DNA from 3 places in the Micromonospora sp. CPCC 205739 genome. Region 1 is predicted to be linked to each of the others. Evidence: riboswitches for the same ligand, from Rfam matches in the RefSeq annotation. Region 1 holds a riboswitch; each other region holds the start of a gene.

Region 1 (10,147 bases):
CTTCGTCCTGGCCACCGCCGACCGGCTCGACGGCGACGCCTTCGTGGTCTTCCGGCCCGCCGCCGTGGCCCTGCACCCGCACCGGCCCGACGGCAGCCCGCGCAACACCTGGCCGGCCACCGTCAGCGGGGTGCAGCGGCACGGGGACAACCTGCGGGTGCAGCTCACCGGCCCGGTCACCGCCGCCGCCGACGTGACCCCGGCCGCCGCCGCCCAGCTGCGCCTGGAGCCCGGGCAGCGGGTGTGGGCGGCGGTCAAGGCCAGCGAGACCCGGGCGTACCCGGCCGGAGCGGCGTAGCGGTCGGGCGGACCCGCCGCCGTGCCGGGCCGCGCTACTTCGGGCCGGCCTGGTCGTCCCCGGCGGACCGGGACTCGACCGCCTCGCCGGGCGGTGCCGTCGGCGCGGTCGACCGGCGGGTTCCCCGGACCCGGCGCAGCACGCCGTACCAGGCCGGGGCCTCCCGGGCCTCGTCGAAGGCCCGGGCGATCACGACGTCGGTGGAGGAGTGCGCCAGGATCGAGACGACGATGGTCAGGGCCACCAGGTGGAACACCTCGTCCGCGGCGGGGATGCCGGACTCCAGCACCAGCAGTCCGTAGACCACCGAGGCGAACCCCTTCGGGCCGAACCACATGGCGGCGGCCTGCTCCCGAGGGCTCAGCCCGGAGCGCAGGAAGGAGATCCACAGCGCGACCGGACGGGCGACCACGATGGCCAGGATCGCGAAGACCCAGCCCGTCCAGCTGATCTCGCCGAGGAACTGCACCGAGATCAGCGCTCCGAAGACCAGCAACGCGGCCAGCTTCAGCAGCTCGGCGACGTTCTCCCCGAAGTGCTCGAACGCCGCGCGCTCGCGCGGCCCGAAGGTCGCCACGGTGATGCCGGCGGCGAACGCGGCCAGGAACAGGTTCCCGTGGGTCGCCTTGCCCAGGGCCAGCACGAGCAGGCCGATCGCCACCCCGTTCAACGGGGCGTACGCCGCCGACGCGGCCAACCAGCGGGTCCGCTCCAGCGCGATCGCCAGCAGCGGCACCAGCACACCGATCAGCAGCCCGAGCGCGAGCTCGGTGCCCAACTCCCCCAGGTGCAGGTCCTCGGAGCCGGCGGCGACGGCCAGCAGGAGCACCACGAACGGCAGGGCCAGGCCGTCGTTGACGCCGGACTCGACGTTGAGCAGGTGCCGCAGCCGGGCCGGGACCTTGTCGTTGCCGACCAGCGCGGCGGCGAACACCGGGTCGGTGGGGGCCAGGATCGCCCCGATCAGCAGTGCCTCCGGCCAGTCCAACCCGGCCACGTAGTGCGCCAGCACCGCGGTCACCAGCAGCGTCAGCGGCAGACCCCAGCCGAGCGCCCGGCCGGGCAGCCGCCACGCCGCACGCAGGTCGGCCCAGCCCACCCGCATCCCGTCGGTGAAGAGCACCGCGAACAGCGCCAGCTCCGCCAACTGCGCCACGATCGGGGAGTCCGCGCGCAGGTGCAGCACCCCGGTGGTGTCCTCGCCGAGCACGAAACCGGCGACCAGGAACAGTGCCGCCGTGGAGAGGATGGTGCGATGCGCCAGGGCCGACACGAGCACGGCGGCCAGCAGGACGGCGGCGAAGGAGAGCAGCAGCACGGGTCAGCCTCCAGGGGCAGGGGTCAGCACGGTGCCGACCAGACTTCCCGGCGCTCCACGGTTCCCGTTGATCATAACGGCCCGGCCACCCCGGGCGTCGCGATGGCCGGACGGGCACGCCCGTCCGGCCACCGCCGTGCTCACCGACCGGTGGACCGGTCGGGCTCGGATTCGTAGACGTCCGGCACGCCGTCCTGGTCGACGTCGACCCGCTCGGCCTCGTGGACCCGGCGGTAGACGCGGCTACGGGCGCGGAGGATGACGGTCGCCAGGAGCGCCGACAGCAGCGACCCGGTGAGCACGGCGACCTTGACGTGGTCGTCGCGTTCGCTGCCCAGGCCGAAGGCCAGCTCGCCGATCAGCAGCGACACCGTGAAACCGATGCCGCCGAGCAGTGCCAGGCCCAGCACGTCGAGCCAGTTGAGGCCTTCGTCGGGGGTCGCACGGGTGAAGCGGGACACCAGCCAGGTGGCCACCACGATGCCGATCGGCTTGCCGACGACCAGGCCGACCACGATGCCGATCGCAACCCGGTCGCTCAGCGAGGTGACCAGGCCGGAGAGACCGCCGACGGTGACGCCGGCGGAGAGGAACGCGAAGATCGGTACGGCGATCCCGGCGGAGATCGGCCGGAACAGGTGCTCGAAGTGCTCGGCCAGGCCGGGGCCGGCGTCCGGGTCACCGGCGTCCGCGCGGCGGATCACCGGGACGGTGAAGGCCAGCAGCACTCCCGCCACGGTGGCGTGCACCCCGGATTCGTGCACCAGCGTCCAGGTCACCGCCGCCAGCGGCAGCAGCAGCCACCAGGAGCGGACCCGACGCTGCACCAGCAGGGCGAAGATCGCCAGCGGGACCACCGCCCCCAGCAACGGGACCACCGAGAGGTCGGCGGTGTAGAAGACGGCGATGATGACGATCGCCATCAGGTCGTCGACGACGGCGAGGGTGAGCAGGAAGGTGCGCAGCGCCGACGGGAGGCACCGACCGACCACGGCGAGCACGGCGAGGGCGAACGCGATGTCGGTGGCCGTCGGAATGGCCCAGCCCTTGCCGGCGCCGGGGCCCGCGCCGGCGGCGATCAGGTAGTACAGCACGGCGGGTACGATCACCCCGCCCACGGCCGCGGCGACCGGCACGGCGGCGCGGTGCGGATCGCGCAGGTCACCGGCGACGAACTCCCGCTTGAGTTCGAGCCCGGCGACGAAGAAGAAGATGGCGAGCAGGCCGTCGGCCGCCCAGGTGGCGAGGCTGAGGTCGAGGTGCAGCGCGGACGGGCCGACCGTCAGGTCGCGCACCCACCGGTAGCCCTCCGCCCAGGGCGAATTCGACCAGATCAACGCCAGCAGCGCCCCGGTGAGCAGCAGCGCGCCGCCCACGGTCTCCTTACGGAGGATGGCGGAGATGCGGCTGGTCTCGCCCCACGAGTGTCGGGCGAACAGGCTGGTACGGCGCCGGGTGGCGTCGGTCACGGAAACTCCTCGTCGGCAGGGGTCGCGTCATCCATCGCCGACCAGACTTCCCGGCACACCTGGGCCAACCCTATCCGCCGCCGCGGCGGACACATCGACCGTCGCGACGGCCCGCGCTCGTGGTCCGGCGCGGTGACTGTCCTGGTACCCGACGGCCGCCCGACGAATCATGCCGGGTGGTCCAGCCCGTCGCCGCGCGCCAGCCGGCGAGAAGAGTGACCCGAGTCGACGAGTCATGCGCATCCTCCCCGGCCGGGAGCGGCGGCTTACCCGGGGGCGGGTCGGGTATGCACGCGCGTGGACCAGTGGTGGTGGGTGCTCCTCGCGGTGGTGGTCTGGCTGGCGACCGGCCTGCTGACCGCGGCCGTCTTCGTCACCCGCGGTGGGCACCGCAACCTGCTCTGGTACCTGGTCGGGGGCCTGCTGGGGCCGCTCTTCGTACCCATCGCGGTAGAGCGTGGCCGGGCGGGTACCCGGCGGGTCGAGGTGCGGTCCCGGCCGCCCGCGCCGACCGGGACGGGACTGCGGGTCCTCGTCGGCGTGGACGGCTCCCCGGACTCCGACCGGGCCCTGCGCGCCGTCGTGCGCGCGCTGGGCGGCACCGCCAGCGAACTGGTGCTGGTCGCGGTGACCAGCCCGGACCTGGTCGACGTCGAGGCGACCGAGGAGGACCGCCGGATCCGCCGGATGCTCGACGACCGGGCGGACGCGCTGCCGGCGGAGTTGCCGCAGCCGAGCATCGAGGTGGTCGTCGGTCATCCGGCCGACGGGCTGCTGGCGGTGGCCGAGGCCCGCGACGTCGACCTGCTGGTCGTGGGTCGGGGCGGTCACGGGCTCGGCGAGCGACTGCTCGGCAGCGTCGCCGAGGACCTGGCGCACCGTTCTCCCCGCGCCGTGCTGCTCGGCAGCCTGCCCGACCGGGCCGGGTCACCTCCGGCCCGGGACGGTTGAACCGGGCGCGACGAGCACGCCGGCGACCGTCGCCGGGCCGGCGCGGACCCGTGAGCGCCCGGCCGCGGGCGGCGGCCGGGCGCTCACGTGTTCGGGTGTGACCTGCCCGTCCGGCCCCCTGCGGGGCCGGACGGGACGGGATCAGAGGGCGAGCTTCTGACCCGGGAAGATCAGGCCCGGGTCGGCGCCGACGACACCCTTGTTGCGCTCGTACAGCGGGCGCCAGCCACCGGCCAGGCCCCGGGCGTCGGCGATCTTCGACAGCGTGTCGCCCGGCTTGACGACGTGGACCTTGCCCGTGCCGGCCGGCGCGCTGCGCCGCTGGCTGCGGCTGCTGGGCTGTTCCCCACGCGACGAGCGCTCCTTGGTGGTGGCCCGCGTGGCGCGCCGCTCCGACTTCTGCGACTTCTGCGACTTCTCGGAGCTGCCGGCGTAGCTCTTGGTGGAGCCGCCCTTCTTGCCGCAGGTCGGCCAGGCGCCGATGCCCTGACCGTCGAGCACCTTCTCGGCGATGGCGATCTGCTCGCCCCGGCTGGCCAGGTCGGCGCGGGAGGCGTACTTCTTGCCGCCGTAGCCGGACCAGGTGCTCTGCGAGAACTGCAGGCCGCCGTAGTAGCCGTTGCCGGTGTTGATGTGCCAGTTGCCGCCGGACTCGCACTGGGCGATCGCGTCCCAGTTGACGCTGGCGGCGCTCGCCGGCGACGCCGGTGCCAGCACGGCGGCGACTCCGGTGACCGCACCGACGGCGAGCGTGCCGAGGGCGATGCGGCGCGAGCTGACCCGTCGGTGACGGGCGGTGTATTCAGTTGCCATGTGGATTCCTCCACGCCGACGAGGTGAGCTGTCGGGTTCGGGCCGAGGAGCCCGGCCGCCGTGGCGGCTTCACCCCGAGGTGACGTGCACCGAGGAACGTGTGGGTCCCCCGCTCCATGCCCGGTGACAAGGTCCCAGCGGCCGGCGGCATGGATTAGGCGTTACCGGCCGTGGTGTCCGCGATCGCGAACACCAACGACGTTAGGAACCGTTTCGGCGGATTGCCCACCTCTTGTGAAGTTCTTCACCCGGCTGAGCGACGGCGCCGTGCTTCGAGTTGCGGGTTGGTCGGCGGTGCTCTACAAGGGCCGGTCGGGAACCTGTCACGACTGGGCCGAAAGCCTCGCTCCGAGCGGCGGATCAGGTGCCGTCCCCTCGCCGTTTTCGCTGGTCAGGCGGCCTCGATCGGTGGCCCGCGCCGCTGGACGGTCAGCGTTGCCGCTGATTGGCGACTCATGTCTGGGCAGCCCGGCCGCCGACTCGGACGGTAGGGAGCAGAGCGCGGCCGCGGCGCCGACGCGTCGGACCCGCCGGTTGCCGGGCGCCGGTGCCCTGGCCAGCACGATCCGCCCCGGTTCGCGGCGGTCGACCATCCGCGAGAGGAAGGACCTTCATGGACGCCGTAAGCATCGACACCGACTACCTCGTCGCCACCTTGGACGAGGACGACGACCCGGAGAGCCTGGCCGGCGACGAGGTCGACTTCGACCTGGCCGCCGCGCTGGAAGAGGAGGAGTGAGATGGGCGTGCACCTGGCGCCCGCGCTGCGGGTGCTGCGCGAGGAGATAGACACCCGATGGCCGCAGCGGGACCGCAAGTCCGACGGCTGGTTGGGCGACGCCAGTCACCAGGCGCGCCGCTCGGACCATAATCCGGACAGTGACGACCAGTCGGTCAACGCGGTGGACGTGGACGTCGACGGGATCGACCCGCTGCTGGTCGTCCGGCAGGCCGTCAGCCATCCGTCCACCCAGTACGTCATCTACGACCGGAAGATCTGGAGCCGTACCCGCAGCTTCCGGCCGGCCCGGTACACCGGGCCGAACCCGCACGACAAGCACCTGCACGTCAGCGTCAGCCACCAGCGGAGCCTGGAGGACAGCCGCCACCCGTGGGGCATCGCCACCGCCACGACTGCGCGGCTCGGCGACCGGTTGCTGCGCGCCGGCTGTCGGGGCGGCGACGTCCGGGAGTTGCAGGCCGTCGCCAACCGCCTCGGGGCCCGGCTGACGGCCGACGGGGTGTTCGGGCCGGCCGTGGCCGCCTGGGTACGGTCGTTCCAGACCGCCCGGAAGCTCACCGCCGACGGGGTGGTCGGCCCGCGTACCGTGGCGGCCCTGCGCGCGGCCGTCAAGCCGGCCCCGTCGGTGCCCAGCGGGCGACCGGCGACGCCGGTGTCCGAGGTCAGACCGGGCTCGCGGACGCTGCGGCGCGGCAGCAAGGGCGGGGACGTGGCCTTCGTCCAGCGGTTCGTCGGCGCGAAGCGGTGCGGCCCCGCGAGCGGCGCCTTCGACGCCAAGACCGAGGCCGGGGTGCGCTGGTACCAGGGCATGCGGGGGCTGACCGTGGACGGGGTGGTCGGCCCGGCCACCTGGGCGGCGATGGGCGTGCGGGTCGGTTCCTGACTGAGCAGGCGGCCCCGGCCCGGCGCTGCACCGGACCGGGGCCGTCGTCGCGTCAGAGGGTGCGGGCCAGCCGGTCGGCGAGGAGCCGGGCGAAGCGGGCCGGGTCGGCCAGGTCGCCGCCCTCGGCGAGCAGCGCCATGCCGTACAGCAGCTCGGCGGTCTCGGTGAGCGCCGCGGAGTCGCCACCGCGCTCGTGCGCGGCGCGCAGGCCGGTGACCAGCGGGTGGGTCGGGTTGAGTTCGAGGATGCGCAGGACCTTCGGCACCTCCTGCCCCATCGCGCGGTACATCTTCTCCAGCGTCGGGGTGATGTCGTGCGCGTCGCCGACGAGGCAGGCCGGCGAGGTGGTCAGGCGGGACGAGAGCCGCACCTCCTTGACGCTGTCGGCGAGCGCGCCGCCGAGGAAGCCGAGCAGGGCGGCGTACTCCTTGGTCTGCTGCTCCCGCTGGGTCTCGGCCTCCTCGCGTTCCTGCGCGGTGTCCAGGTCCACCTGTCCCTTGGCGATCGAGCGCAGCGGCCGGCCGTCGAACTGCGCCACCCGCTCCACCCAGACCTCGTCGACCGGGTCGGTGAGCAGCAGCACCTCGTAGCCCTTGGCGCGGAACGCCTCCATGTGCGGGGAGTTCTCCAGCGTCGCCCGGGTCTCACCGGTGGCGTAGTAGATCTCCTCCTGGCCGTCCTTCATCCGCTCGACGTAGTCGCGCAGGGTGGTCTGCTCGGCGGCGTCGTGGGTGGAGGCGACGGAGACGACGTCGAGGATCGCCTGCTGGTTGTCCGGGTCCTCCAGCAGCCCCTCCTTGACGACCCGGCCGAACTCCGACCAGAACGTCCGGTACCGCTCGGGGTGCTCGGCGCGCATCTCCTTGACGGTGGCGAGCACCTTGCGGACCAGCCGGCGGCGGACGATCTGGATCTGCCGGTCCTGCTGAAGGATCTCCCGGGAGATGTTCAGCGACAGGTCGTGCGCGTCCACCACGCCCTTGACGAAGCGCAGGTAGTTGGGCATGAGCGCGGCGCAGTCGTCCATCACGAAGACCCGCTTGACGTAGAGCTGCACTCCGCGCCGACCGTCGGCCAGGTACAGGTCGAACGGGGCGTGCGTGGGGATGAAGAGCAGCGCCTCGTACTCGAAGACGCCCTCGCCCCGCATGTGGATGGTCTCCAGCGGGTCGGCCCAGTCGTGGCTGACGTGCCGGTAGAAGTCGCGGTACTCCTCCTCGGCGACCTCGTCGCGCGGCCGGGCCCAGAGCGCCTTCATCGAGTTGAGGGTGGCCGGCTCGGCGTCCGGCGCGACCAGCCGGATCGGCCAGGCGATGAAGTCGGAGTACCGCTTGACGATCTCGCGGATCTTGCCGTGGTCGGTGTAGTCGGCGAGGTTGTCCTCGCTGTCGGCCGGCTTCAGGTGCACGGTCACCGACGTGCCCTGCGGAGCGTCCTCGACCGTCTCCACGACGTAGGTGCCCTCGCCGGTGGACTCCCAGCGGGTGCCCTCGGCCTGGCCGGCGCGCCGGGTCAGCAGGGTGACCTTGTCGGCCACCATGAACGTCGAGTAGAAGCCGACGCCGAACTGGCCGATCAGGTCCTGGGCGGCGGCCTCGCGGGACTCCTTCAGCTTGCGCAGCAGCTCGGCGGTGCCGGAGCGCGCGATGGTGCCGATCAGCGAGACGACGTCCTCGCGGGACATGCCGATGCCGTTGTCCCGCACGGTGAGGGTACGGGCCGCGGTGTCGGTCTCGATCTCGATGTGCAGGTCGGCGGTGTCGGCCGCCAGGTCCTTGTCGACGAGGGACTCCAGCCGCAGCTTGTCCAGCGCGTCGGAGGCGTTGGAGACGAGTTCCCGCAGGAAGACGTCCTTGTGCGAGTAGATCGAGTGCACCATCAACTGCAGCAGTTGACGCGTCTCGGCCTGGAACTCCAACGTCTCGGTCCGGCTGCTCACACCAACCTCCTCATCGGGTCGTCACGGGTCCCCGGGTCGGGATCCGCGGGAGAAGGATACGAGCCGTCGTGGTCGCCCGGTCACCGCCGGTCGTCACCGGGGCGGCGGGCCAGCAGGCAGGCCTGCGGCGTGGCTTCCCGCCGCCCGCCCACCTCCTGCGGCTCGCGGCACAGCCGGGCGTGCACGTCCAGCCCGGCGGCGTGCAGCAGCCGCGCCACCTGCTCGGGCCGGCGACGGTGGAAGGTGAGGGAGACCGGACGCCCCCAGATGTCGGCGCGGTGCATCGGCTCGTCGCCGACCTGGAAGGCCAGCAGCAGGTGCCCGCCGGGGGCGAGGACCCGGTGGAACTCGGCGAACGCCGCCGGCAGCCGGTCGTCCGGCAGGTGGATGACCGAGTACCAGGCGACCAGGCCGGCGAGCGCGCCGTCGGGCAGGTCGAGTTCCAGCATGGATCCCTCGGTGAAGCGCAGGTCGGGGTGGTCGCGGCGGGCCTGCGCGAGCATGCCCGGCGACAGGTCCAGGCCGGCGGCGTCCAGGCCGAGGTCGTGCAGGTGCCGGGTGATCCGTCCGGGTCCGCAGCCGACCTCCAGCACCGACCCGCCCCCGTCGGCGAGCACCAGCTCGGCGAAGGCCGCCAGCATGGCCCGCTCGAGCGGCAGGGCGGCCAGCTCGTCGCGGATGAACTCGGTGTAGTCGGCGGCCATGGTGTCGTACGAGGTGCGGGTGGCGGTGAGGAAGTCCGGCTCGGTCACGATCGCCGACCCTACCGCCCGACCGTGGCCCACCAGTGGACCTTGCGGCCCGGCCGGGTCGCATTCGTGCGTGACCTGACCGGCAGCTTCCGCAGGGTGTGGCCGTGCAACCGGTGACCCGGTCACGTCGGTGCCGGCGGTATCCTGCACCCGGTCCGCAGCCCACCACAGGAGGTCGTCGTGTCGAGGGACACGGAGCGCCGGCTCATCGCCTCCAACAAGAAGGCGCGGCACGACTACACCGTCCTCAAGACCTACGAGGCGGGGATCGTGCTGGCCGGCACCGAGGTGAAGTCGCTGCGCGAGGGGCGGGTGTCGCTGGTCGACGCGTTCGCCCAGGAGCACGACGGCGAGATCATGCTGCACGGCCTGCACATCGCCGAGTACGGCTACGGCACCTGGACCAACCACCAGCCCCGCCGGACCCGCAAGCTGCTGCTGCACCGGGTGGAGATCGCCCGGATCCTGGAGAAGCTGCGCGACGGGGGCGTGACGCTGGTGCCGCTGTCGATGTACTTCAGCAACGGCTGGGCCAAGGTCGAGCTGGGTCTGGCCCGCGGCCGCCGGTCGTACGACAAGCGGCAGGTCCTCGCCGAGCGCGACGCCAATCGGGAAATCGCCCGCGAGCTGGGCCGACGCCTCAAGGGCCGCCGCCCCGCCTGAGTCACCCGCGCCGACCGCCGCCCCGCAGTTCAACAAGACTTCTTGTACATCATTTCTTGTACGTCTAGCCTGTCGGCATGCCGGAGGACGAGTCGACACTGCACCTGACCGACCCGCGAGCCATGCGCGCCCTGGCCCACCCCACCCGCCTGCGGCTCCTCGGCGAGCTGCGGGTACGCGGCCCGCTGAGCGTCGGCATGCTCAGCGAACTCGTCGACGAGGCGGTCGGCTCGGTCAGCTACCACCTGGGCAGGCTCGCCGAGCACGGCTTCATCCGGGAGGCCCCCGAGCACGCCCGCGACCGCCGGGAACGGTGGTG
Region 2 (10,147 bases), on a different contig from region 1:
GCCCGTGCGGCACGTCCGGCGCGTTGACGTTGAGCACGCTCTCCACCGGCCCGGCGGTCAGCCGGGGCAGCAGATCCAGCGCGACCCGGGCGGCGGTGTCCCAGTGCCGTTCCGCGTCGCGTACCCGGGCGGCGGCGGAGACCGCGGCGCCGCCGCTGGCCGCGGTGGCCTCACCGACGGAGAGCACGTCCAGCGAGACGGCCATGGCGCGGCAGCCGTTGGCGGCGGCGGTGAAGGCCGCACCGACCGTGCCGGAGTGCAGCACCGCCCGGCCGGCGTTGGCGCCCCGGTTGATCCCGGAGAGCACCACCGTCGGCGGCGGCCCGAAGGCCCCGTGGACGGCGATCAGCACGATGAAGCCGGGCGAGCCGCCCACCCCGTACGCGGGCACCCCGGGCAGTTCCGGCAGCGGATGGTCGCGGACCACGACGTGCCCCTCGCGTTCGATCGCGGTCATCGAGGCGCTGGTGCCGCTCGCCTCCTCCAGCGGGGCGGCCACCACCACGTCCAGGCCCCGGTCGACCGCCGCCCGGGCCAGCGCCAGGATGCCCGGCGCGGCGATCCCGTCGTCGTTGGTCACCAGTACCCGCAGCGTCACCGCTCCACCGCCCGCCCGGCCAACTCGTCCGGGGTGGTCCGTTCCTGCGGCCGGCTGCCGGCGGGAACCAGGCGGACCCGGTCCACCAGGCCGGTGATGGTGTCCAGGCGGCCGGTGCCGAGGCCGTGCCGGGTGACGTTCAGCGCCCCGGCCGCCGCGCCGGTCCGGATCGCGGTCCGCACGTCGCCGCCCCGGGCCACCACCGCGGCCACCCCGGCGGTCATCGAGTCGCCGGCCCCCCGCGGGTCGGCCGCCTCCAGCCGGGGCATCTCCACCTCGAACACCTCCCCGTCCACCAGCGCCAACGCCGGCCGGTCGGCCCGGCTCACCACCACGTTCTCCGCGCCGGAGGCGTGCAGGTCGTACATGGCCCGGGTCAGCTCGTCCTCCTCCGCGCCCGTGGCGCGCCCGTCGGCGATCAGCTCCTCGTGGCTGACCTTGAGGAAGAACACCCCGCTGGACAGCACCGCGGTCAGGTGCTCGCCGGCCAGGTCCACCACCACCCGCCCGCCGTTGGCGCCGAGGTCGGCGGCGAACCGGCGGTAGAGCTCGGCCGGGACGAGCGAGGGCTCGTTCGGGCCGCTGAGCACGCTGACCGGGGCGCGCAGCCCCTCACCGAGCGAGAGGTTGTAGAGCTCGTCCAGCTCGTGCCGGCTCAGCGGCGCGCCGGCCACGTCGACGATCTCGTGCCGGGCGCCGTCGCGGCGGTCGTGCACGTAGCCGCCGCTGCCCGAGTCCCGCCGTACCACCCGCAGGTCCACCCCCTCGGTGGCCAGCAGCGGCTCCAGCACCTGGCCGATCTCGCCGCCCAGCGTCGTGCAGAGCACCACCGGCACCCCCAGCGACAGGATCATCCGGGCCTGCCAGACGCCCTGCCCACCCGGATGCAGGTGCAGCTCCGGCTGCTCGCTGGGCTGCTCCACGGTCACCGTCAGCCGTGGCGTCGGCGCGAAGACCATCACGTGCCCGCTCATCCTTCGTACCCGTCCATGCCCCGCCTCCCGTGCGCCGTCGCGGGCCGGGTTCCCCGCCGGAGCAGCGTCATGCCGCCTGGCGTTGCCAGCCCGGCCGCCGTACGGGACGATCGGGCGACCGACGAGGGGTGGGAGGGTGGAGTGGTCCGGCGGGAGTCGTTCAGCTACACGGTGCAGGCGCGCTGTTCACGGGCGGACGCGGTGGCGCTGTTGAGCGATCCGGCCCGGCAGGGGGAGCTGCACCCGCTGATCGTCCGGGTGCGCCGGCTGCCCACCCGTCCCGGCGCGCGGGCCAGCTACGCCATCACCGACCGGCTGGAGCTGGGGCCGCTGCGCTTCCCGGTCACCTACCAGGCCGACGTCCTGGTGGTCTCCGACGGCGAGATCGTCACGGTGGCCCGGCAGCAGCCGGGGACGACGGTGCGCAACCACACCCGGCTGCGAGCGGAGGGCGACCTGCTGCGGATCGACGTGGAGATCACTCTCTCCGCGCCGGCGCCCCTGTTCGGGTACGCGTTCCGCCAGGCCCGGGCCGCGCACCTGGGCCTGGCCAGCCGGCTCGGCGCGGCGCTGGACCGGGAGGCCGACGGGGGCCCGGTGCCGAACTGAGCCGCCGACCCCCGCTCAGCGACGGCCGGCCGGCGTGGCCGCCGCCGTCCGGCGGGGCGGGACGGCGCGGCGGGTCCGGCCCCACGGCTTCCAGGTGGAGATCACGGCCATGGTGACCAGCAGGGTGGTGGAGACCGCCGGCGCGACCACCACGTCGATCCGCTGGTGTGCGGTGGCGTCCGGTCCGGCCGCCGCGCGCACGTTCGGCGTCAGCGCGAACAGCACCAGGCCGGTCATCACCGTGGTGAGCACCAGCTTGACCACCACCCAGCGCCAGCGCAGCAGCCCCCACGGGGTCAGCAGCGCGCTGGCCACGCCGACCAGCCAGACCAGCACGCTCAGCGGCGCGAAGAGCCAGGTGACCACCAGCGCCGCCGCCGGGTAGACCACCCCCGGGGCGGCCCCGCGCAACCCGGCGACGCCGAGGGTGAGCAGCACGAGGTCCGCGCCGAGCCAGCCCAGCGCGGTCACCAGGTGCAGGGTGAGCAGGGCCTTACGGGCGTGGGGGGAGAGTCGGCTCATGCCCCCGATGCTCGTCCGGCCGCCGCGGTCCGTCGTGGGCCGACCGACGACATCGCGCGTACGTCGGCGCGCGTACGGCGGGGCCCGTCCGTGCCGGACGGGCCCCGCCGGGTCGGTCTAGTAGACCGACAGGTGCACGTGGTTGGTGTGGTCGCTGGACGGGTCGCCGCCCGCCCCGCTGTACGACTTCCACCCGCTGCTGGGCAGCCAGATCTGCCGGTACCAGATCACGTAGAGCACGCCGAGCCGGTCGGCGTTGCGGATCAGGTACGCGGACAGGTTGTTGCCGTACGTCCGGTCGCCGCCGGTGGCGTCGCCGCCGAAGCCGTTCTTCTGGGCGGCGAAGTCGCAGGCCCGGCCCTTGGGATGCTCGCCGGCGCCACTGGGGCGGTAGCAGGAGACGTACCGGGTGAAGCCGGCCGCCTGGGCCTGCTTGAGCGCGTTGAGCATGCGCGGGGTGATGCAGCCGTTGGCCGGGGTCGGGTCGTTGACGCTGCACGACTCCGAGGGCCAGGACCCGTCGGGGTTGCGCGGCGCCGGCCGCGCGTTGGCGGTGGAGGTGCCCCGGTTGGCGCCGCCGCCGGCACGGGCGGCGGGCTTGTCGGCGGCGGCCACCGCGAGCGCCCGCTCGGCCTGCTGCTTGCGCTTGGCCATCACCGCGACCTGCTTGCGCTCCTCGACGATCTCCTTGTCGAGCGCGGCCCGGGTGCGGCTGGCCTCGTCGCGGGTGCGGATCAGGTTGCGCAGCTCCCGGTCCTCGTTGCTGGCGACGGTCTCCAGGGCCGCCGCCCGGTCCAGGAAGCCCTCCGGGCTGGTGCTGTTGAGCAGCGCCGACACCGGCCCGAGGCGCCCGGTCCGGTACGCCACGCCGGCGATCTCGCCGACCTTGCCGTGCCGGACGGTCAGCTCCGACTCGATGTTCTTGAGTTGGTCGTTCAGTTCCCGCTGCCGCTTGGTGGAGCGTTCCAGCGCCGCCTTGGCGTCGATCCAGCCCTTGCCCGCCGCGTCGAGCTGGGCGCGCAGTGCGGGGGTGCCGCCCTCGGGGTCGCCGGGGGCGGCGAGCCGGGTGGCGGGGGGAGCGGCGGTCGCCGGGAGCGGCGCGGACGACACGCCGAGGGCGAGCGCCGCGACGACCGCGGCCGCCAGCCGGGCAGTGGTACGTCGTACGTGCATGCACATGTCCTTCCGTCAGCCGCCGACCGGGTTAGCTGACGGGTTCGGGACGGAAGATCCCTACCGCTGACGCGGATGCACCCCACGAACTTGGTTCCCCGGCTCGCCCTGGCGGGCGATTAGGCGGCGGCCACCGCCGGCACCGGTGGGTGCCGCCTGGCGGAGGCCGGGACCGAGCCTACCGGTACGGAAGTGACGCCCGCCCGGTTCGTGACTCAGGGTACGGGAGTGAATCCTGGTGTAGGTGGCACAACAGGACAATAGGTGTCCGATTTCGTCACCACTCGACCTGCCCGCAGGCGCCGGGGGCGGCGCCGGGCTCGATCTGCAGGGTGGCGTGGTCGATGTGGAAGTCCTCGTGCAGGGCGGTGCGGGCGGCGGCGAGCACGGTGCCGACCTCGGCGCCGGGGGCCATGGTGAGGTGGGCGGAGGCGACGTCCATGCCGGAGGTGAGCGTCCAGACGTGCAGGTCGTGCACCTCGGCGACGCCGGGGACGGCGATCAGCCGGTCGTGCACGGCGGTCACCTGGAGGTGCTCCGGGGCGGCCTGGACCAGGATCCGGACCGCCGCCCGGCCGAGCCGCCAGGTCCGGGGGAGGATGAACAGGGCGATCGCGACCGCCACCGCCGGGTCGGCCCACCACCAGCCGGTGCCGGCGATGAGCAGCGCGGCGCCGATCACGCCGACCGAGCCGAGCAGGTCGCCGAGCACCTCCAGGTACGCCCCGCGCAGGTTGATGCTCTCCTGCGCCCCCGGACGCAGCAGCGCGAACGCGACGAGGTTGGCCAGCAGGCCGAGCACCGCCACGGCCAGCATCGGCCCGGTCCGTACCTCCGGCGGATCCTCGAACCGGCGTACCGCCTCGACCAGCACGTAGACCGCCACCCCGCTGAGCAGGACGGCGTTGGCGAGCGCGGCCAGCACCTCCAGCCGGTAGAGCCCGAAGGTGCGTTGCGGGTCCCGGTCCCCGTGCCGGATGGCGGTGATGGCGGCCAGCGCCATGCCGATGCCGAGCACGTCGGTGAACATGTGCCCGGCGTCGGAGAGCAGGGCCAGCGAACCGGTGGCGAACGCGGCGACCGCCTCGACCACCATCAGCGCGGCGAGCAGCGCGAAGGCCGCCCAGAGCCGGCCCCGGTGGCGGTGCGCGGCGTTCGCCACCGACCCGTGGTGGTCATGACCTGCGCCCACGCCCACACCTTCCGTCGCCACCGCGCCCCGAGCCCAACCTATGCTCACATCGCTATATGTGCAACTGACCGGTCCACCTCACCCACCCCGTCGGGCCGCACCTTCAGAAGAAGCGTGGCTGTTCCGCGCGCGGAGGCCCCTCCTTCTCCGAAACTGCGCGATCCGGAGCGGGGGTGCGGGAGGGGGTGGGGGTCAGGGGGTGGGGTCGATGGTGGTGAGGCGTTGGGTGGCGCGGGAGAGGGCGACGTAGAGGGTGCGGACGCCCGAGCCGGGGTCGGCGCGGATCTCGCTGGGGGCGACCAGCACGACGCCGTCGTACTCCATCCCCTTGGCCTGCAGGCTGGTCACCACCTGGAGCCGGCCGCCGCCGCGCCCGCCCAGCCAACCGGCGACCTCGTCGCGGCGCGGCACCGGCGTGATCACGCCGACGGTGCCCTCCACCTCGCCGAGCAGCGTGTCGACGGCCTCGGCGGTCGTCGCCGCCAGCCGGTCCGCGTCGACGGTCAGCGCGACCGGCTCCACGCCGGTGGAGCGGACCGCCGTCGGCAGCGCCAGGTCGGGGTAGAGCCGGCGGATCTCCGCCGCCGCCACCGCGAAGATCTCCGCCGAGTTGCGGTAGTTCGTGGTCAGCGCGAACCGGTGCCGCCGACGCCGGCCCAGCGCCTGCTCCCGGGCCCGGTCCAGCTCCTGCGGGTCGCCGGTCCACGCGGTCTGCGCCGGGTCACCGACCACCGTCCAGGAGGCGAGCCGGCCGCGCCGGCCGACCATCCGCCACTGCATCGGCGAGACGTCCTGCGCCTCGTCGACCACCACGTGCGCGTAGTCGCGGTAGTCCTCGGGGCGCTCCCGGGCCGCCGCCCGGGCGGCGCGCTGCCGATCGGCGAACGTGCTCAGCTCGCGGACGCCGCCGGCCAGCTGGTACGGGTCGCGCTTCGCCTTCGCCGGCCGCACCGGCTTGCCCAGCAGGGCGTCCAACTCGTCGAGCAGGGCGATGTCGGCCACCGTCGGCCCCTGCGCGTCCAGCGTCCGGTACGCCTCGGCCAGCAGCGCGGTCTCCGCCCGGGACAGGATGCCCCCGGCGTACCGGCGCAGCCGCTCCGGCCGGGCCAGCCAGCCCAGCACGTGCCGTGGGTGCAGCCGGGGCCACCACGCCTTGAGGAACTCCCGGAACTCCGACCGTTCGATGATCTCGTCCTCGAAGGCGCGCTGCTCGGGCAGGCGGGGCACGGCCAGCCGGCGGGCCTGCGTGAACAGCGCCCCGAGGACCGCGTCGAAGGCCATCCGGCGCACCTCGTTGCGCCGGGCGCCCCGGGACAGCGTCCGGTCCCGGATGCCGTCCAGCTCGCGGCGCTCCAGCCGCAGCAGCGTGCCCCGGTAGAGCAGGCGCAGCTCGTCGGGGCCGTCCGGCACCGCGTCGTGGACCGCGCGCTCCAGCACCTTCCGCATCCGCAGCGAGCCCTTCACCGCGGCCACGTCCGGCGGGTCGGTGCGGGTCGCCGACATGCCCGGGAAGAGCGAGCCCAGCGAGTGCAGGGTGGCGGCCTCCTCGCCGAGCGAGGGCAGCACCGAGGCGATGTACTCCACGAAGACCGAGGACGGGCCGACCACCAGGATGCCGCCGCCGGCGTACCGGCTGCGGTCGGAGTAGAGCAGGTACGCCGCCCGGTGCAGGGCGACGGCCGTCTTGCCGGTGCCCGGGCCGCCCGAGACGATGGTGACCCCGGAGCCGGGGGAGCGGATCGCCTCGTCCTGCTCCCGCTGGATGGTGGCCACGATGTCGCGCATCCCCCGGCCGGTGGCCCGGGACAGGGTCGCCAGCAGGGCGCCGTCACCCACCACCGTCATGTCGGCCGGTGCCGCCTCCGGGTCCAGCAGGTCGTCCTCGATCCGGGTGACCTTCTCGGCCGACGACTGGATGGTGCGCCGCCGCACCACGCCCAGCGGCTCGGCCGGCGTCGCCTGGTAGAACGCGGCGGCGGCCGGGGCCCGCCAGTCCACCACCAGCGTCTCGGCGTTCTCGCCGCGCACGCCGAGCCGGCCCACGTGCAGCACCTGCCCGGTACGCAGGTCGAGCCGGCCGAAGACCAGCCCCTCGTGCTCGGCGTCCAGCACGTGCCGCCGCTGCGCGGCGTGGAAGACCATCGCGTCCCGCTCGACCAGCGCGCCGAAGTTGCCCACCCGGGCCAGCCGGTAGCCCTCCTTCTCGGCCTGGGCCGCGGAACGGCGCAGTTCGGCCAGGCGGGCGTACACCCGGTCGAGATGCCGCTGCTCGGCGGCGATCTCCTGCTCCAGGGTGGTCTGGTCGGTCAACGTGAGGACTCCTGTGCGACGGCGGCGGCCGGGCGCGGGCGCACGCCGGGCGGAATGAGGGTACGGGCAGCCTGCCACCCCCTGTCGGGGCCATGCCGCGTACCGCGACGTCGGACACCCTCCACCGGCCGGTCAGCCGGCCGGCGTCGGCTCCGTCGCGCCCGTCTTCGTCGGTGTGGTCTCGGTCGTCCCCGGGGCGGTCGCACCGATCTCCGCCGCGTCGGCCAGCACCCTCCCCAGCACTCCGGCCAGTGCGGCGTTCACCTCGTCCGGCCGCTCCATCATCAGCATGTGCCCGCCTCCCGGGCAGACGGTCAGCTCGGTCGCCGGCAGCGCGGCGGCGATCGACTCGGCGCAGGGCGGCGGGGTGAGCCGGTCCCGGTCGCCGACCAGCGCCGCCGCCGGCAGGTGGGCCAGCTCGGCCAGGGTCTCCAGCCGGTGCTGGGTGCCGATCGAGGCGCGGAACCCGCCGATCGAGCGCAGCGAGGCGCGGGCCACGGCGGAGGTGACCAGGCGGATGTCGGACGGGTCGCAGCGGTCGCCGAAGAGCATCCAGCGGATGCTCGGTCGGAGCGCGCGCAGCAGCGCCCGGGGTGGGCGCCAGGAGCCGCAGCGGGCCAGCACCCCGGCGCCGGTGGTCTCGGCGAGGCGGATCAGCCGGGCGATGCGTGGCGACAGCCCGTAGGCGGTGTGCGTGTGCCCCTCGGCGGTGGTCGAGACGAAGACCAGCCCGGCGGTACGGGCGGCGAAGTGCTCCGGGTGGCGGTGGGCGTACTCCATCACGGTCATCCCGCCCATCGAGTGCCCCACCAGCACGACCGGGCCGGTGGGCGCCACCGCGTCCAGCACCGCGGCGAGATCGTCGCCGAGCTGGGCCAGGGTCGCCGTGCGCAGGGCCATGCAGCTGGAGCGGCCGTGCCCGCGGGCGTCGTAGGTGACCACCCGGACCCGCTCGCCGAAGCGGGCCGTCAGGTCGGCGAGCTGGCGGTGCCAGGCCCGCCCGTCCAGCGTCCAGCCGTGCAGCAGGACCACGGTGACTTCGGCGTCCGGCGGCCCGGTCGCCTCGACGTGCAGGCGCACGTCGTCGGGAAGCCGTACCTGCTGGTGCTCCGGCATCGCTACCTCCCCGGGCCGCCCGGTCCCCTGACACCGGGTTGACCCGGCGGTAACACCGGCTACCCGTCATGACACCACGCGAACCGTGCTGGTGAGAAGATTCGCATCCCGCCCCGCGAGGTCGGATCCGTGGCCAGGCTGGGAGACATGACCGGTGCGGGCACGGGAGCGGGGCGGACGCCCCGGGCCGCGCTGGCCGACCTGCTGGCCGGCAATCGCCGTTTCGTCAGCGGCCAGCCGGTGCACGGCCACGATGTCACCGCCGCCGCGGCCGTCGCCTCCGGCGACCAGCAGCCGTACGCGGTGCTGCTCGGCTGCATCGACTCGCGGGTGCCGCTGGAGGCGATCTTCGACCAGACCTTCGGCTCGATCTGCGTGATCCGCACCGGCGCGCACGTGCTGGACCGGGCGGTCCTCGGCTCCATCGAGTACGTGGTGGGCCAGCTCGGGGTGCCGCTGGTGATGGTGCTCGGGCACGAGCGCTGCGGGGCGGTCGCCTCGGCGGTGCAGAGCCTGCGCACCGGGGACCGGCCGGGCGGCTCGCTGGCGTACGTGGTGGACCAGATCGCCCCGGCGGTGGCCGAGGTGGGGGTGGACGATCCGCAGGCGCATCCGATGGCGGTACGCCGGCACGTGCTGCGCACGGTGGCCGCCCTGCGCGCCGACGACCTGCTCACCGGGCCGGTCGCCGAGGGCCGGGTGGACGTGGTCGGCGCCCTCTACGACCTGGCGACCGGCGAGGTCGCCCTGCTCGACCACTGACCGGGCCGCCGGTCCCGGGCCCCGCCAAGATCAACGCAAGTTGCGGCGTGTCGGGGTGTCCCGCCGCTGGGACACCCCGACACGCCGCAAACGGTGTCGATCAAGGCCGGCGCGGTGCCCGGGACAGACAGAACCGCCCGCCGGGGTGACCCGACGGGCGGTTCCAGGTGGCGCTTGGGGGGAGGGCTCAGCCCTCGAAGACGCCGGCCTCGACGAGGCGCTTCTCGGTCTTGTCCCAGCCGTCGCCCGGGTGGGCGGCGGCGAGGTTGTTGATCTCGGCGCGGATCTTGGCGGCGTGGCCGGCAGCGGCCAGCACGCGGATCTCCTCGACGAAGGCGTCCGAGTCGGTGCGCAGGTGCGCGGTCTTGCCGTTGGTCAGGTTCCGCACGTAGGCGTGCTTGCCGCCGTTGAGCGGGATGAGGTACTTGAACTCGCCCAGCACGCTGAGGGCGCCACCCTGGCCAGCCTGGCCGGCCCGGACTGACGCGCGCGCGGTCTTAGAGGTGTTGCTCGCCACGGAGGTACTCCTTGCAAGACGTACGGGAGGACGGAAACGTCCGGGGGCTGTGCGGGAGACGCCCGTTTGAGCCTCGGCCCGCGAAGATGTACGACGGCGCAGAACCGCCCAGAGAACTGTACACGAACAGGATGACCTGCTGGCCACCGTGCCTGTCGGAGAGCACAACCGGGTTCACCGGTCCGGGTATTTCCGCCCGGCGAATTTTCCGATTCCCTGGCGCACCATCCGCCCCACCAGTCATCATGTGTTGCAGGAACCACTCGGGTGGTCGAGGTCGTAGGGGAAGACGCACCTCGGTCTCCGGGAGGTCACCGTGCCAACGCGTGGCGTCGTATACGTCCACTCGACCCCGCTCGCCGTGTGCTCACACG
Region 3 (10,147 bases), on a different contig from region 1:
GGCGCCGCCGAACGGCACCTGCGGGTGGGCCGGCCGGCCGACCTGGGGCACGCCGTCACCCGCAGCCACCTCGACGACGGGCGCTGCGTCGGCTGGTACGGCCCACCGACCCCCGGCTGGCGGGTCGCGGTGGACGCCGAACGGGCCGACGCGGACGTCCCGCCCGCACTGGCCCACCGCTTCGGGCGGGCCGACTTCTGGGCCCGCTGGACCCGGGCGGAGAGCCTCTGCAAGCTGGCCGACGCGCCGGTGGCCGCCTGGTGGCGGCGGCACGGGCTGGCCGTACCCCCGGACACGCCGGCGGTGTGGCGGACCCTGCGTCTGCACGACCTGGTGGTCACGGTGGCCTTCGCCCCGCCGCGCCTCGGCCCGTGACGCTGCCCGCCCCGCGGCGTGTCGGCAGGCCGCAACCGGTCCGCCCGGTCCGTCCGGGGGCGGACCGGGCGCGACGCGCTCGACTCAGATGAGATCCCAGCTCAGCGGAGTGCCGCGCGGGACGTCGACGGCGAAGGTGCGGCCCAGCACCTTCTCGATCTCCACCGGCGGCAGCCCGCCCGCAGGCCGGATCGACCGCACGGTCTCGGCGGTCACCGGATCGCCGGCCCGCACGTCCGCCACCACGTAGAGCGAGCGGCGGAAGCGCAGCCCCTCCCGCTCGGCGGGGGTGGGGCCGATCGCGGTGCCGCCGAGGGCCGCGTACGCCCGCCCCGACTCGACCACCAGCGCGGCCAGCTCGTCCGGGTTGAGGGAGAAGTCCGAGTCCACCCCGCCGTCGGCGCGGTCCAGCGTCACGTGCTTCTCGATGAAGCAGGCGCCCAGCGCCACCGAGGCCACCGGTACGCCGATGCCGGGGGTGTGGTCGGAGAGCCCCACCGGCACGCCGAACGCGTCGGCGAGCACCGGGATGCGGCGCAGGTTGCTGTCCGCCGGCGGGGCCGGGTAGGAGGCGGTGCAGGCCAGCAGCACGATGCCACCGGCCCCGCCCTCGCGGACGGTGCGCACCGCGGCGTCGATCTCGGCCACCGTCGCCATCCCGGTCGAGATCACCAGGGGCTTGCCGGTGCCGGCGACAAGCCGGATCAGCGGCAGGTCGACCAGCTCCGACGAGGCGATCTTGTACGCGGGCGCGTCCAGCTCCTCCAGCAGCTCCACCGCCGTGGCGTCGAACGGCGAGGAGAAGACGGTCAACCCCCGCTCGCGGGCCCGGGCGAAGATCGGCGCGTGCCACTCGTACGGCGTGTGCGCCCGCTCGTAGAGCCGGTACAGGTTCTCCCCGCCCCACAGCTCGTGCCCGCCGGAGATCCGGAAGGCCGGGGTGTCGACGTCGATGGTGATGGTGTCCGGCCGGTACGTCTGGAGCTTGAGCGCGTGCGCGCCGCTGGCCGCGACCGCGTCAACGATGGCCAGCGCCCGGTCCAGCTCACCGTTGTGGTTGCCGGACATCTCGGCGACCACGAAGGGTCGCTCCCCGGTCCCGACCACGTGCGGTCCGATCTTCACTGTCGTCGTCATGCCGACCTCTGTCCGCTGTGCGTCCGCGCCCGGGCGCGGTCCCTGCCTCGTCGTCCGTGGACGACCTGGAAAACTGCGCCGCCGTGGGCCTCCGACCCGGCTCCGGACGCGCACGGCGGTGCGACGGAACTCGTCGTCACGGCGCGCCGCGACCGGCCAGCGCGTCGCTCACCTCGGCCCGGTCCGCCCCGCGGGCGGCGGCCCCGTCCACGGCGGGCGGCGCGGCACCGGCCGGGGCCGCGGCGGGCCGGCGCAGCCGGCCGGCGAGCCGGTGGGCGTGACGCAGCACCGCGTACGCGAGGTAGCTGTCCCGGCCGACCAGCCGGTGCTTGAGCCCGACCACCCCGCCGGGGCGGGGGTAGCCGCCGGTCGGCAGGTGGCGACGGTACTGTGCGGCCACCCGGTGGAAGAACTCCCGGCGCAGGTGCGGGTGCAGCCGGTCGTCGTTGCCGACCACCACCAGCATGTGGTTGACCATCAGCCCGAACAGCTCGGCCCGCAGCCGCTCGTCCGGGTACCGCCGCCCGACCCAGTCCAGCAGCCGGTCGTACTGGTCGAAGGCGTCGAAGTGCCGGCCGCTGCGGGTGGAGGTGATCGCCCCCTGCCGGCCCTGCCGGTAGAGGTAGCAGACCCGGTCCAGCACCGAGATCTTCTCCGCGCCGATCAGCAGCGGATGGCTGAACGGGATGTCCTCGTACCAGCCGGGGTGGAAGCGCAGCTCCAGCTCGTCCATGAAGGCGCGGCGGACCACCTTGTTCCAGGCCGTGTGCTGCACCCGCAGCAGCTGCGGCCGGTCCGCCAGGCGCACCACGTCGGGCACGCCGCGCAGCAGCGGACTGCTGGCGTCGAGCTCGCGCCGCCCGCCGTCGTGCACCCGCACGTGGTCCACGAGCAGCACGTCGGGGCGGTGCGCGCGCAGCCGGTCCAGCACCGCGGGGATGGTGCCCGGCGGCAGCCAGTCGTCGCTGTCGACGAACCAGACGTACTCGCCGGTCGCCACGTCCAGGCCGGCGTTGCGGGCCGGGCCCAGGCCGACGTTGCTGCTCAGGTGCACGGTGTGCACCTCGGGCCGGCCGGCGGCGTACGAGCGCAGCATCTCCCCGCACCGGTCCGGGGAGGCGTCGTCGACGGCGACCAGCTCCACCCTGCCCCGCTCGCCGGCCGGGACGTCCGCCCGGATCGACTCGAGGCACTGGTACAGGTACGCCTCCACCCCGTGGACCGGCACGACGATGCTCAGCAGGACGGTGGCGGGCGTCGGCTCGTTGACCACGCCGCCACCCTGGTGCACCCGGGTGGACGGGCACGGAACCTGACGTATCCGGCGGAGATGGAGTTACTGAACAGCGCCCGAGCGGTGGGTTAACGGCTCAGGATCCGCCGCACCGGCGTGCCGACCGCCTTCCTGACCCGGGCCCGCAACCGCTGCTCCTCCAGCGTCCGCAGCTGGCCGCCCAGCTGGGTGTTGCGCTCGCGCAGCCACTGGATCCGCTCCAGCAGGGCCTCCGGGGAGGTCGCGGTGGCCGGGCGGACGGCGGGCGGGAAGCTGGTGGCGCGTACCCGCTCGTCGAAGCGGGTGGCGGCGTCGCCGTCGTCGAACGCGTTGCCGAGCCGGTGCGCGGCGAGGAACGCGGCCATCCGCTCGTAGCGGGCCCGGTGGCCGGCGTGCAGCGCGGTGTAGTCCGCCTCGGCGTAGAGCTGGGCGGCGTCCACGTCGGCGGGCACCTGCTTCATCGTCCGGTGCGGGATGTCGAAGTACCGGGCCAGTTCCAGGGTGCGCGAGTCGTGCGCGAAGAGGTAGCCGGGGGTGCCGGCGACCAGCGCGGTGATGGTGCCGTGGATCCGGGTGCCGAAGGCGAAGTCGAAGCCGGAGAGGTAGTCCATCCACCGGCCCGCTGGTGGCGGTCCCACCAGCCGGTAGGGTCCCCGGACGGTGGCCCGACCGGTGCCACCGTCCGGGGTCGGGCCGCGGTCGCGGCGGCGAGCGGCCGGGGGAGGAGAGGTACGTGCGGGTGAGCGTGGCGACGGCGGGGTGCCCGACATGACGAGCGCGGTGGGCGCACCGACGGCCGCCGCGAGCCGGCTGCCCTCGCTGACCGGGCTGCGCTGGGTGGCCGCGATGCTGGTCTTCGGCTACCACGCGGGCACCATGCGGATCGTCGGCGAACCGGACTACCAGGCGGTCGTCGGCGCGGTCTTCACCCTGGGCCTCTCCGGGGTGCAGTTCTTCTTCATCCTCAGCGGGTTCGTGCTGGTCTGGTCGGCCCGCGACGGGGACCGGCGGCGCGACTTCTGGCGGCGGCGGCTCGCCAAGGTCTACCCGAACCACGTGCTGACCTGGGCGGCGGCGCTGCTGGTGATGTGGTGGTTCGCCGACACCATCGTGCCCCGCGCCGCGCTGGAGAGCCTCTTCCTCGTGCAGGCCTGGGACCCGACGCCCGGCTACTTCTACAGCATCAACACGGTGAGCTGGTCGCTCTCCTGCGAGCTGTTCTTCTACCTCTGCCTGCCGCTGGTGCTGCCGGCCCTGCGCCGGGCCCGCGCCGGCCTGCTCTGGGCGGTGGTGGCGGCGGTGCCGCTGCTGATCGTGGCGCTCTGGCCGGGGCAGGCGCTGGTGCCGGAGGAGAGCACCTGGTGGTTCACCCAGATCTTCCCGGTGGTCCGCTCGCTGGAGTTCTGGCTGGGCGTGGCGGCGGCCGAGCTGATGCGGCGCGGCCGCTGGCGGGGCCCCGGACTGCCGCTGGCCAGCCTCGTCTTCGTGGTCACCTGGGTGGTGGCGGGGCAGTGGATCCGGGCCGAACTCTGGGCCGCGATCCTCTCCGTGGCGTACATCCTGGTCATCACCGCGGCGGCGGACGCGGACGTACGCGGGCTGCCCTCGCCGTGGCGGCACCGCCGGCTGGTCTGGCTCGGTGAGGTCTCGTTCGCCTTCTACCTGGTGCACGTGCTGGTGATGGTCACCGTGCTGCGGGCCACCGGCCACCTCGGCGTCGGGCTACCCGGCTGGTGGGGCCCGCTGGCGGTGCTCGGCTTCCTGGCGGTGAACCTGGTGCTGGCCGCCCTGCTGCACCGCTGGGTGGAGACGCCGATGATGCGCCGCCTGGCCCCCCGCCGCCGCCGGCCCGCCCCGGCACCCGAGCCGTCCACCCTGGACACCGAGCCGCCGCCGCGCGCCACGCCGGCACCCCGGGCCGCCGGCACCGACGCCCCGGCGGGCCGCCCGATCGAGTACGCGGGCCCGCGCGACCCGCACTGAACCCCCGTCCACCCTGGCCGGTCCAGCGCGGTCCGGTCCCGGGCCCGTCGACCTCGCCCGCTTTGGCGGCATGTCGGGGTGACGTTGCCGAGGGATTGCCCGACACGCCGCAAACGGGAGGCGCTCGTAGGTCGCCCGGTCGTGAGTGCCGCGCCGACACGCCGGCGACGCTGCGATCACCTGGCATCGGCGGTAGCGTGGTGCCGTGCTCCCGGTCGCGCCCACCAGTCCGTTGTGGTGGGTCGCGCGCTGGAGTTCCCGGCTGCTGACCGGCCTCGCCCTGGCGGTCGCGCTCTCCCTCGGCGGTTCGGCCGCGCCCGACGCCGGCGCGCTCGCCGCCGCCCCGCGCCCAGCCAACGCGCCGGCCTTCGCCGACCTGGCGGTTCCCGACGTGTCCGCCGTCCGCGCGGCCGCCGTCGACCTCGCCGCCGTCCCCGCCACCCTCGTCGTCACGTTCGCTGACGGCTCCGCCGCGACGCTCACCGCCGGCCCCGCCGCGACGCTCACCTCCGGGCCCGCCGTCACGCTCGGCGTCGGGGACGCCCAGCGCGCGGGCCGCGCCCTCGTCGCCGCGCCCGCCGCCCCACTCGACCCGGTCGCCTCGATCGACCCGGCCGGCCGGCCGGCCCACCCGGTCACCGCGCCGCTGCCCCTGGCCGGGCTGGCCGTCGGCGCCACCGGTCCCCGCGCCCCGCCGCTCGGCTGACCGCCCACGCGGGGGTGACCCGCGACCGCACCTGTCGAGAACCCCATCACCGCACACGCCCGCCGGTACGCGTCGTCGCCCTCGGCCTCGCCCCGCCGCCCCCGGGCCGCGTGCAAACTCCTCATCCGCGTCCCCCTTCCGGGAGGTGCCGACCATGAACACCGTCGTCTACCAGTTCCTCGTCGAGGTCCCGACCGCCGCCGCCATCTGGTCGGCCCTGCTCGTGCTCGCCCTGACCGTGCTCACCGTGCTGGTCGCCCGCCCGGAGCGGGAGGCCGCCGCCGACCCGGCCGTCGATCCGTCCCCGGCCACCACCCCCGCGACGGAGCTGGCGGACCTGCGCCGGTACGCCGAGGAGGTCGCCGTCGCCGCGGCCGGCGCCGCCCAGACCGCCCGCCGGTGGCGGGAGGCCTGGCTGGCCGCGCAGGAGGAGGTGGACCGGGCCTGGGAGGCGTACGACGAGGCGGAGACCGCCGCCCGCCGCTTCGTCGGCGCCGCCGCGCTGCCCGCCCCGCACACCCCCCGCACGCCGGCCGAGTACGCGGGCCGGGAGCGTTGGCTGCACCAGGCGGCGGTGGCCGCCCACTGGCGGGGTGAGCTGCCCGTGGAGCGGCTGCGGGACGTCTTCGCGCACCGGGACGGCTGGGACCCCCGGCGGCACCCGGTCGAGCAGGAGGTGCTGCTGGCCCGGGCGGTCCGCGACGGCCGGCGGGACGCGTACCGGGTGGCGGCCGGGCGGGAGCGGTCGGCGTGGCGGGACGCCGAACTGGCCGCCGAGGCGGCCCGCGCCCTGGCCGCCGAGGCGTACGCGGCGGCGCAGCGGCTGCGTCCGGGGCGGGTGCCCGCGCCACGGGCGGCGACGGCGGCGGCGCGGACGACGCCCGCGGCGCGCTGGCGTCCGGCCCGGGTGGGCTGACGCGCGACCGAATCGTTACCTGAATTCCGTGAGTCGCGTCACCGGAATCGGGGAAACGGTCATCGGTAACAGTCGGTGACATCGATCGCCGCGAACGGCGGACCTTGCTGCCCGGCTGTCCGGTTGTGACCCGACCGTGCCATAACAAACGCCTGTCCCATTGAGTGACGTCAGTGCCGAACTGTACGGCAAATTCGTGGCACCGATCATGTTTACGCAGCTGGGGACGCTTGGCGGGCAGGTGGAGCGGCCAGTAGTGTCGCCCCGGTCCGGTGCGGTTTCCGATCGCAAGAGGCGACGCCGCGCCGACCCGCTCAATCGTGATTTCCACGAACCGGGGACCCACGCACGTCTGGGGTGAATCCGCGGGCCACGGCCCGTGGTAGGGCGCTCTTCCCGCCCGAATCCGTCAGCTAACCCGGTAGGCGGTGTCGGAAGGAGTTTCCACTTCGTGCAGCACTCTCGCATCCCTCGGCTTTCTCTCCACCTCGGTACCGGGGTGTTCCCGCAGGTCCGCCGCGCCCTCGCGCGCTGATCCGGCCCACACCCCGCCGCCCGGCCACTGCCCGGGCGCACCCCCGCCGAGCGGCCCCCACACCGGTCCTGACACCGCGGGTGACGTCCCGTCACGCGCCGGCCCGGCACGCCGCTCCCGCCCTCGTACCGTGGAGGAAAACACGTGAAGCACACCCTGAAGCGGCAGCTGCGCCGGCTGGCCGGCGAGCGGTCGTACCAGCTTGTCGCCGGTTCGGCCGCCGCGCTCGTGCTGGTCTCCGGCGCCACCACCCTGCTCGCCGACGAGGCGCCCGCCCGCCAGCAGACCTCGGCCGCCGTCGCCGCCGAGGTGGCGCCCCGGCTGGACGACATCGCCACCCGCGGCCAGGCCCGCGCCGCCACCAATCACCGCCCGTCGCCCTCGCCGAGTGCCTCGCCGTCGGCCGCCACCAGGGGCAAGGCGGACCCGGACCTGACCCGCAAGGCGGCCCCCAAGCCGCCGTCGACCAAGGTCCTGCGGATCGACTACCAGGCGCAGAACACCTACTACAACTGCGGCCCGGCGGCGGTGCGCAACGCGCTCAGCGCGGCCGGCGTCGAGCGCAGCCAGGACGAGCTGGCCGGTCCGCTCGGCACCACCGAGATGGGCACCAACTCGGCGCGGGACACCACCCGGGTCCTGAACCAGTCGGTCAAGGGCGACCCGTACCGCACCCGGATGTTCGAGGGCACCCCCAGCTCCGCGCAGATCGACCGGCTCCAGGCCGACGTCATCGAGGCGATCAACGACGGGCGGGGTGTCGTCGCGAACGTGGCGGGGTCCGCCACCGACACCGCCGGTGGCTGGCACTCCTTCCCGGGCGGCCACTACATCGCCGTGGTCGGCTACAAGAACGACGGCCGTACGGTCCGGATCGCCGACTCGGCGGACCCGAACGTGCCGACGTACTGGATCAGCACCATCGACCTGGCGAACTGGATCGCCACCCGCGGCTACTCGGCCTGATCCGCACCGCCACACGTACGGGCACCGGCTCCCCTGGGAGTCGGTGCCCGTCGTCGTCGGAGCGGGTCTCGCGCGGCGGAACCGGGCGATGGCACACTGCGCCCCATGACCGACGACTCGGGTACCCGCCGACTGCTGTTGCTGCTGCACGGGATGGGCGCCACCGGCGACGTGTGGCTGCCCTGGGCGCCGTTGCTGGAGCATCGCTGGCCGGGGCGCTGGCTGGCGCCGGACCTGGCCGGGCACGGCTTCTCGCCGCCACTGCCGGGCTACTCCTTCGCCGGGCTCGCCGGCCAGGTCGCGGCGGGGCTCGTCCCGGCGGCCGAGGGCGCGCGGCCGGGTGAGCGGCTGGTGGTCCTCGGGCACTCCCTCGGCGGGGTGGTCGCGCTGGCGCTGGCCGCCCGCGAGGCGGGGCTGCCGGTCGACGCGGTGGTGGGGCTGGGCATCAAGGCGGTCTGGTCGCCGACCGAGCTGGCCCGGGCGCGGGAGCTGGCCGAGCGGCCGGTGACCTGGTTCGCCACCCGGGACGAGGCGGCCCGCCGCTACCTGAAGGTGGCCGGCCTCGGCGGGTTGTTCGCGCCGGACCACCCGGTGGTCGACGCGGGCCTGCGCGTCGAGGACGGCCGCTGGCGGCTGGCCATGGACCCGGCCGCCTTCGCGGTCGGCGCGCCGGAGCTGCCCGCCCTGCTGGCCGCCACCGACGTCCCGGTGCTGCTGGCCCGGGGCGAGCACGACCCGATGGTCACCGACGCGCAACTCGCCGAGCTGGGCGTGCCGGTGGTGACCCTGCCCGGCCTCGGGCACAACGCGCACGTGGAGGACCCGGCGGCGGTGCTGGCCCTGCTCGACCCGTACCTGTGAGCGGCGGCGGGCGGCCGGGCCCTGGCCCGACCGCCCGCCCCCGGGTCGCTCAGTAGCTGCAGCCGCTGCTGGGCAGGCTGGCCGCGGCCGGCACCGTCGCGCCGTCGTAGATGGCCAGCAGCAACCGCTGCGGGCACCGGTTGACGCCGCCGACCCGGACCTCGATGTGCAGGTGCGGTCCGGTCACGTTGCCGGTGGCGCCGGTGTACCCGATGATCTGCCCGGCGCTGACCCGCGCGCCGGCGGCGACCGAGCGCGACGACAGGTGGCAGAACAGGTAGTACGCGCCGTCGTCGCCGGTGATCCCGACGCCGTAGCCGCAGCTGCCGCCGGCGTGGGACACGGTGCCGGCGGTGATCGCGTACGTGGTCACCCCGGTCTCGGTGGGCAGGTCGATCGCGGGGTAGTCGTGGTGCGGGTCGTCGTACTCGGAGCGGGGCAGCACCGACCGGTCGATGACCGGCGCCCAGGTGCCGCCGCCCCCACCGCCGCCGACCAGCCACTGCCAGGTGGTGGCGCCGACGGTGGTGCCGCCGGTGAGCCCCCGGCCGGACTTGAAGGCGGAGACCGCGGTGGTGGTCGAGGCGCCCCACACGCCGTCGACGGTGAGGCCGTAGCCGTACTTGTTCAGCGCCGTCTGCAACGCCCGTACGGCGTTGTTGTTCGCGCCGACGTCCAGGGTGACCACCAGCTTGCCCCAGGTCAGCGGCCCGACGATCCCGTCGGCCGCCAGCCCGTTGGCGGACTGGAAGGAGCTGGTCGCGGCGGCGGTGCCGGCGCTGTAGTACCCGTCGACGGTGAGCGTCCGGCCGTGGTGCCGGAGCAGGAACTGGGCGGTGCTGACGTTGGCGCCGCCGGTGCCGGTGCTCAGCGTCGGCCAGTTGGGGGTGGCGGCGTGGGCCGCGCTCGGCGCGGCCAGCATGGTCAGGACGGCGAGGGACGCCGCGCCGAGCCAGCCGGCGACGCGGCGGAGGGGTGATGGCATGTGCGCACTCCCGGGGGACGGAGGGAGGCGAGCGGCGTCGGGGCGCGCCGCGTCGCCGGTGCGCGGTCGCCGGTGGCCGTGCCGCCGCCGGTCGATCGCGCGCCCGGCTGCCAGTATGCTGACGGCAATAAATATTTACAATGGTGAGAAGTTGTAAATAACTTTCGCCGTGCGCGTCGCCGCGCGGCCCGTTCGGAGTGCCCGTGACCAGCGCGGACAGCGCGACGCCCCGCGCCGCCGGGGCGGCGCGGGGCGTCGGGTGCGGGGATTCAGGCGGTGCGGGAAACGGCCGCGTCGCCGCGCGTGCCGGCCTGCGACGCGCGCGGCACCGGCGGGTTCCAGCCCGGCTCCAGCTCGCGCCGGGCCGCGTCGAGGAACCCGTCGGCGTACGAGTCGGCCGGGAAATCGCC

The links. Region 1 has a riboswitch for cyclic di-AMP ahead of V6U88_RS26525 (transglycosylase family protein). Riboswitches for the same ligand answer to the same signal wherever they lie in the genome.
Region 2: it holds a riboswitch for cyclic di-AMP, as region 1 does, so the genes downstream of both, V6U88_RS04210 (coiled-coil domain-containing protein) here and V6U88_RS26525 (transglycosylase family protein) in region 1, are expected to answer to the same signal.
Region 3: it holds a riboswitch for cyclic di-AMP, as region 1 does, so the genes downstream of both, V6U88_RS14890 (C39 family peptidase) here and V6U88_RS26525 (transglycosylase family protein) in region 1, are expected to answer to the same signal.

Annotation. Positions count from the first base shown of each region.
Region 1 covers NZ_JBAKHS010000025.1:37,401-47,547, reverse strand. The annotation lists gene V6U88_RS26545 (ABC transporter ATP-binding protein) at 1-298, shown strand, start outside; gene V6U88_RS26540 (cation:proton antiporter) at 333-1,616, opposite strand; gene nhaA (Na+/H+ antiporter NhaA) at 1,757-3,085, opposite strand; gene V6U88_RS26530 (universal stress protein) at 3,383-4,036, shown strand; gene V6U88_RS26525 (transglycosylase family protein) at 4,178-4,849, opposite strand; cyclic di-AMP (ydaO/yuaA leader) riboswitch at 4,848-5,020, opposite strand; gene V6U88_RS26520 (hypothetical protein) at 5,463-5,588, shown strand; gene V6U88_RS26515 (peptidoglycan-binding protein) at 5,590-6,474, shown strand; gene htpG (molecular chaperone HtpG) at 6,527-8,413, opposite strand; gene V6U88_RS26505 (class I SAM-dependent DNA methyltransferase) at 8,494-9,165, opposite strand; gene smpB (SsrA-binding protein SmpB) at 9,346-9,828, shown strand; gene V6U88_RS26495 (ArsR/SmtB family transcription factor) at 9,906-10,147, shown strand, end outside.
Region 2 covers NZ_JBAKHS010000002.1:54,821-64,967, forward strand. The annotation lists gene surE (5'/3'-nucleotidase SurE) at 1-598, opposite strand, end outside; gene V6U88_RS04195 (1-phosphofructokinase family hexose kinase) at 595-1,572, opposite strand; gene V6U88_RS04200 (SRPBCC family protein) at 1,642-2,181, shown strand; gene V6U88_RS04205 (hypothetical protein) at 2,197-2,703, opposite strand; gene V6U88_RS04210 (coiled-coil domain-containing protein) at 2,821-3,876, opposite strand; cyclic di-AMP (ydaO/yuaA leader) riboswitch at 3,881-4,012, opposite strand; gene V6U88_RS04215 (cation diffusion facilitator family transporter) at 4,154-5,068, opposite strand; gene V6U88_RS04220 (HelD family protein) at 5,261-7,378, opposite strand; gene V6U88_RS04225 (alpha/beta fold hydrolase) at 7,511-8,494, opposite strand; gene V6U88_RS04230 (carbonic anhydrase) at 8,642-9,256, shown strand; gene V6U88_RS04235 (hypothetical protein) at 9,444-9,773, opposite strand; gene V6U88_RS04240 (DUF3145 domain-containing protein) at 10,090-10,147, shown strand, end outside.
Region 3 covers NZ_JBAKHS010000008.1:218,518-228,664, reverse strand. The annotation lists gene V6U88_RS14925 (hypothetical protein) at 1-375, shown strand, start outside; gene pseI (pseudaminic acid synthase) at 460-1,512, opposite strand; gene V6U88_RS14915 (glycosyltransferase family 2 protein) at 1,649-2,785, opposite strand; gene V6U88_RS14910 (polysaccharide pyruvyl transferase family protein) at 2,875-3,423, opposite strand; gene V6U88_RS14905 (acyltransferase family protein) at 3,554-4,768, shown strand; gene V6U88_RS14900 (hypothetical protein) at 4,974-5,474, shown strand; gene V6U88_RS14895 (hypothetical protein) at 5,629-6,390, shown strand; cyclic di-AMP (ydaO/yuaA leader) riboswitch at 6,692-6,833, shown strand; gene V6U88_RS14890 (C39 family peptidase) at 7,070-7,891, shown strand; gene V6U88_RS14885 (alpha/beta fold hydrolase) at 7,997-8,752, shown strand; gene V6U88_RS14880 (peptidoglycan-binding protein) at 8,802-9,737, opposite strand; gene V6U88_RS14875 (CDP-glycerol glycerophosphotransferase family protein) at 10,007-10,147, opposite strand, start outside.